Regions from separate parts of the Devosia yakushimensis genome, predicted to be linked through region 2. Evidence: predicted binding sites of a transcription regulator. Region 2 holds the regulator's gene; the other holds the start of a gene.
What was found. Region 2 encodes PhoB, which activates phosphate uptake and scavenging genes when phosphate is short. Its sites were predicted from a motif close to TGTCATNNANCTGTCAT; they were not measured.
Positions count from the first base shown of each region.

Region 1: QQL79_RS06255 (esterase-like activity of phytase family protein) is a predicted target of PhoB. The motif match lies at 2,812-2,828, and genes of this name have one in related genera.

Region 1 is NZ_BSNG01000001.1:1,270,015-1,275,767, forward strand. It holds gene rpoC (DNA-directed RNA polymerase subunit beta') at 1-2,722, shown strand, start outside; gene QQL79_RS06255 (esterase-like activity of phytase family protein) at 2,897-4,195, shown strand; gene QQL79_RS06260 (esterase-like activity of phytase family protein) at 4,261-5,346, shown strand; gene QQL79_RS06265 (YbjN domain-containing protein) at 5,420-5,753, opposite strand, start outside.
Region 2 is NZ_BSNG01000001.1:714,414-720,166, reverse strand. It holds gene pstA (phosphate ABC transporter permease PstA) at 1-1,158, shown strand, start outside; gene pstB (phosphate ABC transporter ATP-binding protein PstB) at 1,232-2,014, shown strand; gene phoU (phosphate signaling complex protein PhoU) at 2,044-2,754, shown strand; gene phoB (phosphate regulon transcriptional regulator PhoB) at 2,758-3,459, shown strand; gene QQL79_RS03410 (DMT family transporter) at 3,762-4,247, shown strand; gene QQL79_RS03405 (DMT family transporter) at 4,244-4,666, shown strand; gene QQL79_RS03400 (aldehyde dehydrogenase family protein) at 5,038-5,753, opposite strand, start outside.

The DNA.
Region 1 (5,753 bases), 560 kb from region 2:
GTCGACCAACAACATCCTGCACCCTGCCAACGGCCAGCCGATCATCGTGCCGTCCCAGGATATCGTGCTGGGCCTCTACTACCTCTCGCTCATGAACGAGGGTGAGCCGGGCCAGGGCATGGTGTTCGGTTCCTATGCCGAGCTCGAACATGCGCTCGACAACAAGGTCGTCACGCTTCACACCAAGATCAAAGGCCGCGTCGTTTCGTTCGATGAGAACGGCAAGGAAACCACCGAGATCGTGGAGACCACGCCGGGCCGCATGCTCATCGGCCAGATTCTGCCCAAGCATCCGGCCGTGCCGTATGCAACGGCCAATCAGCTGATGACCAAGAAGATGATCTCCAAGATGATCGACACGGTATACCGTGGCTGCGGTCAGAAGGAGACTGTGATCTTCTGTGACCGCGTGATGCAGCTGGGCTTCAAGAACGCCTGCGACGCCGGCATCTCGTTCGGCAAGGACGACATGGTTATCCCGCAGTCGAAATATTCGATCGTGGAAGCCACGCGCAAGCAGGTCGAAGAGTTCGAGCAGCAGTACAATGACGGCCTGATCACTCAGGGCGAAAAGTACAACAAGGTGGTCGACGCCTGGGCCAAGTGTGGCGACAAGGTTGCCGAAGAGATGATGAAGGGCATTGCTGCCGTTCAGATCGACGCGGAAACCAAGCGCCAGAAGCCGATCAACTCGGTTTACATGATGAGCCATTCGGGTGCCCGTGGTTCACCGGCCCAGATGAAGCAGCTGGCCGGTATGCGCGGCCTGATGGCCCGTCCGGACGGCTCGATCATCGAGACCCCGATCACGGCTAACTTCAAGGAAGGCCTGAACGTTCTCGAGTACTTCAACTCGACCCACGGTGCCCGTAAGGGTCTGGCCGACACCGCGCTCAAGACCGCCAATTCGGGTTACCTGACCCGTCGTCTGGTGGACGTGGCGCAGGACGCCATCATCGTGGCCGAGGATTGCGGCACCGAGCGTGGTCTGACCATGGAGCCCATCGTCGATGCCGGCCAGATCGTTGCTTCGATCGGCCAGCGCGTGCTGGGCCGTACCGCGGCTGACGACATCAACCATCCGCTGACCGGCGATCTGATCGCCGCAAAGGGGACGTTGCTGGAAGAAAAGCATGTCGACATCATCGAGGAAGCCCGGATCCAGTCGATCCGCATCCGCTCCCCGCTGACCTGCGATATGCGCCAGGGTACCTGCGCGGCCTGCTATGGCCGTGACCTTGCTCGCGGTACCCCCGTGAACATGGGTGAAGCTGTCGGCGTTATCGCCGCTCAGTCGATCGGTGAACCGGGCACCCAGCTCACCATGCGCACGTTCCACATCGGTGGTACGGCTCAGGTGGTCGACAGCTCGTTCCTGGAAGCCGGTGCGGAAGGCAAGATCGCCATCCGTAACCCCAACGTTGCCAAGGTCGAGGGCGGCAAGCTTGTCGTCATGGCCCGTAACGTGTCGCTCGCCATCCTCGATGCCGACGGCAAGGAACGCGCCACCCACAAGGTGACCTATGGTTCCAAGCTCCTGATCAAGGAAGGCGATATGGTTCGCCGTGGCCAGCGTTTGGCCGAATGGGACCCCTACACCCGTCCGATCCTCGCTGAAGTTGAGGGTGAGGTCGTGTTCGAGGATCTCGTTGACGGTGCGTCGGTTGCGGAAAACACCGACGAGGCGACGGGCTTCACCAAGCGCGTTGTCATCGACTGGCGTACCAATCAGCGCGGTGACGGCCTCAAGCCGGCCCTCGCGATTGCCCGCGGCGGTGCCGTGGCCAAGGTGGAACGCGGCGGCGACGCCCGTTACCTGCTCTCGGTTGACGCCGTTATCGCGGTCGAGCCCGGCGAGAAGGTTGCCCCCGGTGACGTGCTGGCCCGTATTCCGTTGGAATCGGCCAAGACCAAGGACATCACGGGCGGTCTGCCGCGCGTGGCTGAATTGTTCGAAGCCCGCCGTCCCAAGGATCACGCCATCATCGCCGAGATCGATGGTACGATCCGCTTCGGCCGCGACTATAAGAACAAGCGTCGCGTCATCATCGAGCCGACCGAGGACGGTGCTGATCCGGTTGAATACCTGATCCCGAAGGGCAAGCCCTTCCACCTTCAGGAAGGCGACCCGATCGAAAAGGGCGAGTACATCCTCGACGGCAACCCGGCGCCGCATGACATTCTGGCCATCAAGGGCGTGGAAGAGCTTGCTCGTTACCTCGTCAATGAAATCCAGGAAGTCTACCGTCTGCAGGGCGTGTTGATTAACGACAAGCACATCGAGGTGATCGTTCGCCAGATGCTGCAGAAGGTCGAGATCGTGGATCCAGGCGAGTCCGGCCTGCTCAAGGACGAGCAGCTCGACAAGCTGGACTTCGACGAGCTCAACGACGCTCTGGTCAGCGAAGGCAAGAAGCCGGCTACCGCCAATCCGGTGCTGCTCGGCATCACCAAGGCGTCGCTGCAGACCCGTTCGTTCGTGTCGGCCGCCTCGTTCCAGGAAACCACCCGCGTCCTCACCGAGGCGGCAGTTTCCGGCAAGGCCGATCTGCTCGAAGGTCTCAAGGAGAACGTCATTGTCGGCCGCCTGATCCCGGCCGGTACCGGTGCCGGCATCTCCTCGGCCAAGCTGATCGCGTCCAAGCGCGACGACCTGATCCTCGACGAACGCCGCCGCCAGGCCAATACCCAGGCGATCCCGGCTCCGACGCCAGCCGAGTAATCGGCACAACAGAACCGAATTTGAGGGAAGGGGGCCGCAAGGCTCCCTTTTCTTTTGGCGCTATGCCCTTGGCCCGCCATTCTGTGCATTGTCAACGAACTGCCATTTGCCCGTAGCGGAGCCGACACGTAGCCGCGCTAGCACGCGGATCGCTTCCCTTTCCGGAGACGATCCATGACCAAGATGACGCTGCTTGCCGCGCTTGCCGTCGCGATGCTTTCGACTTCCGCCTTCGCCCAGACCCAATTCGACGCCACGCTCAAGGCGCATGCCCAGCTTCCGGCGCAGACTTTCGTGCCCGCTCCGGCTGATGCGCCCTATGGCCTCTCCATGTCGGGGCGCTTTACCTCCGGCACCCGCGTCGAGACGCCCTATGGCTGGGCCAATCCGGCATCAGGCATTGCCATGCCATTCCCCGGCCAGCCCGTGCAGGGCATGTCCGGCATCCGTTCGCTGGGCGATGACCGCTTCCTGCTGTTGACCGACAACGGCTTCGGCAACAAGGCCAATTCCTCCGACGCCATGCTGATGTTCAACATCATGAAGATGGATTGGGAAACCGGCAAAGTCGGCATCGAACGCACCGTGTTCCTCAAGGATCCCAACCGCGTCGTGCCGTTCCCGATCGTCACCGAGCATAGCGACAGCCGCTACCTCACCGGCGCCGATTTCGATCCCGAATCCATCCAGCCGGTGGGCGACCATTACTGGATTGGCGACGAGTTCGGCCCCTGGCTGATCGAAGTTGATGCCGATGGCGTGGTGCTGCAGGTCGTCGCCACCAATCCGGGCGGTGTGGACTACAAGTCGCCGGACAACCAGTTCGTCTCGACCCCGGCTGCTGGCGCCGTGGTAACCGGCGTCAATACCGGCCGTTCGGGCGGTTACGAGGGCATGGCGCAGTCGATGGATGGCAAGACACTTTATCCGCTGCTGGAAAAGCCGTTCTACGACGAAGAGGCCAAGGCCCTCGAACTCATCGACGGCAAGCCGGTCCTGCGCATGCTGGAATTCGATGTCGCCGGCGCGAGCTGGAACGACAAGATCCGCTACTATCCGCTCGAAGACGCCACCCATGCGATCGGCGATTTCAACATCATCGATGGCACCCGCGGGCTGATCATCGAGCGCGACAATAATGAAGGCGACGATGGCCGCGAAAAAGCCGCCGCCTTCAAGCGCGTCTACCTCGTCGATCTGGAAAAGGCCGATGCGAATGGCGTGTTGGAAAAGCTGGCCTATATCGACCTGATGGCCATCAAGGACCCCGATGGCATTGCGCCGCGCGGCACCAAGGACGGCGTCTTCACCTTCCCCTTCGTGACCATTGAAGATGTCGACCTGGTCGATCCGACCACCATCGTCGTCGCCAATGACAACAACTATCCCGGCTCGACAGGCCGCGAAGCCGGCCGTGCCGACGACAACGAGTACATCCTGCTCGACGTCGCCGACTTCCTCAAGGCCGAGTAATCGCACCACGCGCGGCCGGGTAGGGCAGTCCTTCCCGGCCAAGCCATTTCACAGGAGCCTTTGCCATGAAGAATATCCTAGCGCCGTGCCTGATCGGCCTGGCCACTCTGATTGCCGCGCCCGCCCTGGGCCAGGACGCGCCGTTCAAGGTCGAGCTGCTCGGCTCGATCACCCTGCCGACCGGCCTTTCTATCGCCGGCGAGGAATTCGGCGGTATTTCCGGCCTCGACTATGATCCGGCAGCCGACATCTATTACGCCATCTCCGACGACCGCTCGCAGAATGCGCCCGCACGCTTCTATACCCTGCGCCTCAAGGCCGATGCCGAGGGCGTGCATGGCGTCGATATCGTCGCCAGCCACCTGCTGCGCGATGCCGCCGGCAATATCTTCCCGGCCAAGGGCATCGACCCCGAGTCGATCCGCTATAACGCTGCCACCCGCACGATTTTCTGGACCACCGAGAATGACGTGGCCGGCAATCCGGGCGTCTATGAATCGCGCCTGGACGGCAGCTTCCTGCGTGCCTTGGCCGTGCCGGATTACTATAAGCCGACCGCCGATGGCTCGTCGGGCATCTATGGTAACCTGGCCTTTGAAAGCCTGGCTATTTCCGCCGATGGCACATTGGTGCTGGCCGGCACGGAAAATGCCCTGGCCCAGGATGGCGCCAAGGCGACGCTCGAAGCGGGCAGCCCCTCGCGCATCATCTCGTTCGACATTGCCAGCGGTCAGCCAACCGCCGAGCAGATCTACGAGACCGGCCTAATCCACGCCAAGGCCACGGCCGAGCCGCCCTATAATGACAATGGCCTCTCCGAATTCATGGTGTTCGACGACAGCCACCTGCTCGCCGTCGAACGCTCCTTCGCCGCAGGCCTGGGCAATGAGATCAATTTCTATCTCGTCGACCTGTCCGGGGCGACCAATGTCAATGGCAGACCCTCGATCAAGGGCGAGACCGTTGAGCCGGCCGCCAAGCAGCGTGTGTTCAAGATCGGGGAAGGGGACTTCGACCTCGATATCGACAATATCGAATCCGTGACCTTCGGCCCCGAGATCGATGGCAAGCGCACGCTGGTCATTGCCTCGGACAATAATTTCAATCCCAACGGCCAGTTTACCCAGTTCGTGGTCTTCACGCTGAACTAGGCACGCAGCCTGACGCCAGAATGCAAAAGGGGCCGAACGGCCCCTTTTCGTTGTCGCTCATGTCGCGATGCGGTCAGCTCTCGTAGCCGACATGATCGGCGAACTGCTCGACCACCATCTTCCAGAGCGCGAACTGGGAATCGAGATATTCGGCGCTGATGCCCTGGACCATGTCGAGGTCCATTTCCACGCAGGCATCCTTGTCCTGGTCGAGATAGGCGCGGCTGAAACGCTTGTTGAAGTTCCAGTCGTTGATCTCTTCGAGCGTCGGCTTGATATCGAGGAAGCCGAGATAGAAATTCAGGTCCTCGCAATTCTTGTTGTTGGTGCAATTGCGGAAATAGACCTGATAGCTGACGCCGCCAATCTTGCCGGTGATCTGGGGGTCGCCGTTGGACTGTTTGGTC
Region 2 (5,753 bases):
CTGTCGGTCACCTTCGACCCCGAAATTATCAGCGTGGACCCCGCTCCGGTTCGGGCGGCGGGTCAATCCGAGGCCGATTTCCAGGCAGCCAATCTCAAATGGCAGCGTGATGTTGCCATGCTGAACTGGAACAAGGTCATCGAAGCATCGCTGCGCGCCGCCGCGCCGGCCGGCTACGAGATCGATACCCGCCAGATCCTGACCATTGCCGAAACCGATGCCCGCCATCGCGTCCGCGAGCTTTTCGTCAAAGACCCCACCCTGCTCGGCAAAACCGTCCAGGTCGACGTGCTGGCTTCCGCCAATGCCGATAACTGGATCAAGGGCAATATCAATCGCGACCTGGGCGATGCCCAGCAGCAGCTTTCGGCCCCGGCCCGCGGCCTGATCGATCAATATGAGACCAATGGCACCATCACCTCCGGCTTTGCCTGGTCGATCTTCACCAATGTCGATAGCCGCGCCGCGCCTGCCAGTGCCGGTCTGCTCGGCGCCTTTGTCGGCACGCTGTGGATGATGCTGGTCGTTATCCTGCTTGCCGTGCCGATCGGGGTGGCCAGCGCCATCTACCTCGAAGAATTCGCGCCCAAATCGCGCCTCACCGATCTCATCGAAGTCAATATCAACAATCTCGCCGCCGTGCCCTCCATCGTCTTCGGTCTGCTCGGCGCTGCGGTATTCATCAACTACATGCACCTGCCCATCTCCGCCCCCATCGTCGGCGGTCTGGTGCTGACCCTGATGACCCTGCCCACCATCATCATCGCCACCCGCGGTGCGCTTCTCGGCGTCTCCCCCGCCCTGCGCCAGGCGGCGCTCGGCATGGGTGCCAGCAAGACGCAGATGGTGTTCCATCACGTGCTGCCGGTCACCTTCCCCTCGATCCTGACCGCCACCATCCTGGGCGTTGCCCATGCGCTGGGCGAAACGGCTCCCCTGCTGCTGATCGGCATGAAGGCCTTCGTCGCCGCCGTGCCCGCCACCCCGCTCGACCAGGCCACCGCTCTGCCGGTCCAGATCTATCTCTGGCAGGGCAATGAAAACCGCAATTTCTTCGAACCCCGCACCGCCGCCGCGATCATGGTGCTTCTCGTCGTCATGATCATGCTCAACGGCGTCGCGATTTATCTCCGCTCGAAGCTCGAAAAGCGCGCATAGTGAGAAGGAACAGCTCCAAATGGACATGCTCGCCGGCAAGGTTAAAATGACCCACCAGACTGTGAACTCCACCATGAATCCCACAGACGCACTCGAACGCCCGATCCGCCTGCACGCCAAGGACGTCACCGTCCATTACGGCGCCAAGCAGGCCCTGCACGGCATCTCGATCGACATTCCCGACCGTGCTGTCACCTCCTTCATCGGCCCCTCGGGCTGCGGCAAGTCGACCTTCCTGCGCTGCATCAACCGCATGAACGACACCATCGAAGGTGCCAAGGTCGGCGGCCTGATCGAGCTGGATGGCGAGAACATCTACGATCCCAGCCTCGACGTCGTGGAACTGCGCGCCCGCATCGGCATGGTGTTTCAGAAGCCCAACCCCTTCCCCAAGTCGATCTATGACAACGTCGCCTATGGCCCCAAGATTCACGGCCTGGCCCGCTCCAAGACCGACCTTGACGAGATCGTGGTATCTTCCCTGCGCAAGGCGGGCCTGTTCGAGGAAGTCAAGGACCGCCTCAACGAACCCGGCACCGGCCTGTCCGGTGGCCAGCAGCAGCGCCTCTGCATTGCCCGCGCCATCGCCGTCAGCCCCGAAGTGATCCTGATGGACGAGCCCTGCTCGGCCCTCGACCCCATCGCCACCGCCATCATCGAGGAACTGATCGATGAGCTGCGCGAGAACTACACCATCGTCATCGTGACGCACTCCATGCAGCAGGCCGCCCGCGTCAGCCAGCGCACGGCCTTCTTCCACCTGGGCAATCTGATCGAGGAAGGCGTCACCGAAGACATCTTCACCAATCCGGTCAACAAGCAGACCCAGGACTACATCATGGGCCGCATCGGCTGATCGAACCCCGGACCAAGAGAGACAACGACATGCCCACTTCCGGCCCCGAACATATCGTCTCGTCCTACAATGACGAGCTCGTCGCCCTGGCCCAGTCGATCGCCGAAATGGGCGGTCAGGTCGAGGTCGCCATCGAGAACGGCACCAAGGCGCTGCTGCGCCTGGACCGTGAGCTGGCCGATCTCACCATCATCGCCGATCAGCGCATCGACGACATGCAGCGCCGGATCGACGACATGGCCGTCTCCATGATCGCCCGCCGCCAGCCCATGGCGTCCGACCTGCGCTCGATCATCACCGCCATCCATGTCGCTTCCGATCTCGAACGTGTCGGCGACATGGCCAAGCAGCTGGCCCGCCGCTCGCTCAAGCTCGAAGGCCTCAACCTGCAGCCGACCTTCTATAACGGCGTCAAGAACATGACCAATCTGGTCCTCCGCCAGATCAAGGATGCTCTCGACTCCTATTCGAGCCGCGACTCCGCCGGCGCCATCGAAGTGTGCAATCGCGACGACGAGGTGGACGCCATGTACACCTCCCTGTTCCGCGAATTGCTCACCTACATGATGGAAGATCCGCGCAACATCACGCCCTGCACTCACCTGTTGTTCTGTGCCAAGAACCTCGAGCGCATCGGCGACCACGCCACCAATATCGCAGAACGCGCCTATTACCTGCAGACTGGCAAGCAGCTCACATCCGAAGTGGTGGAGCTGCATCGTACCCAGCTCAAGGCCTAGCCCATGCCGGCAACTATTCTCGTCGTCGAGGACGAAGGCGATATCGCCATCCTCCTGCGCTACAATCTCGAAGCCGAAGGTTTCCGCGTCGTCACCGCGGAAACCGGGGATGAGGCCCAGAGCCAGATCCACGAAAAGCTGCCCGACCTCATCCTGCTCGATTGGATGCTGCCGGAGATTTCGGGTATCGAACTCTGCCGGCGCCTGCGTGCTCGCGAGGAAACCGCCCGCGTGCCGATCATCATGCTCACCGCCCGTGGCGAAGAGGAAGAGCGCGTTCGCGGTCTTTCGACCGGCGCCGACGACTATATCGTCAAGCCCTTCTCCGTGCCTGAGCTGATCGCCCGCATTCATGCCCTGCTGCGCCGCGCCAATCCCAATCTGGTAACGGCCGCCCTCAAGGTCGGCGATCTCGAGCTCGACCGCACCACCCACCGCGTCCGCCGCGCCAATCGCGACGTCCATCTCGGCCCCACCGAATACCGCCTGCTCGAATATCTCATGCGCCATCCCGGCCGAGTCTATTCGCGCGAGCAATTGCTCGATGGCGTCTGGGGCAACGATGTCTATGTCGATGAGCGCACCGTCGACGTGCATATCGGCCGTCTCCGCCGCGCCATCAATCGCGGCCGCGAATCCGACCCTATCCGCACCGTCCGCGGCGCCGGCTACGCCTTCGACGAACGCTTCGCCCAAGTCGCCTGACCCCCAAAAGCATCCTCACTACGAAATCCCCGCGAAAGCGGGGATTTTCGTTTGTGCGCATAGAAACGGCAGGCCACAGCGCACCCCCACCGGCCAGTCCCTCCCCCTATCAGGGGGAGGCTAGGAGGGGGTACTCCAATGGCCACGTAGGAACAGAAATCCCAGCAACTCGATGTCACCCTCCCCTTGATGGGGAGGGCCAGGGAGGGGTGAGGGAAGCCACAAAGGCTCGATGGTAACCACTACCCCACAAAAGGGCCCATGCTACCATCCCCCCACCGCCCTCCCTCGAGTCGCCTGTAATGTCCTCCACATCCCGGCTCAACCCGCTGCACCTGCTGATCGCCTTCGGCACCGGCGGCCTGCTCACGTTGATGGTCTTTTTCAACGGCGAACTGGGCCGCTACGGCAATGCCCTCTTCTCCTCCTGGGCAGCGCATGGCACCGGTACCGTCGCCGCTCTCGTCTTCCTCGCCCTGCTCTACCGCCACCGTCCGGCTGCCGCTTCCGAACCAAAACCTCGCGCGCCACTCTGGGCCTATCTCGGGGGCATATCGGGCGCCGCCACGGTCATGCTGACTTCCACCACGGTAAACTCCCCGCTTGCCTTGGCCGGAACGCTGGCTCTGGGTCTGGCCGGCCAGGTCGTTTTCAGCCTCGCTGCCGACCGCTGGGGCCTGTTCGGCCTGCCCAAACGCCGCCTCGAATGGCGCGATCTCGCTGCCGTGCTCCTGATCCTGGCCGGCAGTGCCCTGATCATCCTTGTCGGCATGGGAGGACGCCCGTGATCGTCCCCATCCTCTATGCCGTGCTGGCCGGGCTTCTGGTCGGCCTCAGCCGCCAGCTCAATGGGCGCCTAGCCCTTTCAAGCTCCCCATTGATCGCCTCGTTCTGGAACCACCTTGTGGGCTTCGTCGCGCTTACCGCGCTGGGCCTCGCCATTGGCGGCCTGATCCCGGCCGGAGCGGCCGACGCCCCCTGGCACGCCTATATCGGCGGCCCCATCGGCGTCATCTTCGTCGCCTCCGGCAGCTGGCTCATTCCCCGTATCGGCGCAGTCAACACCGCTCTTCTGGTCATCGGCGGCCAGATGGTTTCCGGCGTCCTGCTCGACCTCGCCCGCGGTGCCCCCTCGACCCTTTGGGCCAGCGCGCTAGGAGTAGTGCTCATCCTGGGCGGCATGGCGCTGACACAGCGGCGGCGGTAGCCCCAATCTATCCCTCTTATCCCCGCCACCAAAACCTCCCGCATACTGCCTCCATCTTCCGGGATACGGGCGGCGCTGCAGCGACGAGCGTCCGGAGGCCAGCCGGGGGAGTGGGGGTCGCGCTCTGCTCCGGGTCGAGCGGACAAGGCAATCGGGCGGGCGCTACGGCAAACGCTGGGGTCTGCGATCGCGCCGTCCGATAAAGTCCCGGCACCCCGAGGCGGCATGCGTCTCATACTAATCACTTTCGAGGCAAATGCCGCCTCGGGGTCCGTCCGTCTATTCGATAACCGCACCAGGCGGCGCTTCCGCACGCAAAAAAAGGACCCCGCAAAAGCGGAGCCCCAAGGATGCAACAAAATGCGTACCAATCAACCAGCGGCGGTATAAGCCGTCTTCACCACGGTGAAGAACTCAGCCGCATACTTGCCCTGCTCGCGCGCGCCGTAGCTCGAGCCCTTGCGGCCGCCGAACGGTACGTGGAAATCCACACCTGCCGTCGGCACATTGACCATCACCATGCCGGCTTCAGCATTGCGCTTGAAATGCGTCGCATATTTCAGCGAGGTGGTGACGATACCGGCGCTGAGACCGAATTCGGTGTCATTGGCCGTCGCCAGCGCTTCTTCATAGTCCTTCACCCGGATGACCGAAGCCACCGGCCCAAAGATTTCCTCGCGCGAAATCCGCATGGAATTGGTCGCCTCGGTGAACAGCGTCGGCTGGAGGAAATAGCCCTCGGTCGCAGCCTTCACCAGCTCGCCGCCGGCCACCAGCTTGGCGCCTTCGGCCTTGCCGATGGCGATATAGTCGGTGTCCTGCTTGAGCTGGCTGGGGTCGACCACCGGGCCGATTTCCGTATCCTTGGCCAGTGCATCGCCAACCCGCAGGTTGCGGGTGCGCTCGGCCAACGCCTCGACGAACTTGTCGTGGATCCCCTCGGTCACGATCACGCGCGAAGAGGCCGTGCAGCGCTGCCCGGTCGAGAAGAAGGCCGACTGTGCCACGCTTTCGACCGCCACCTTGAGATCGGCATCATCCAGCACCACGGTCGGGTTCTTGCCACCCATTTCGAGCTGGAACTTGC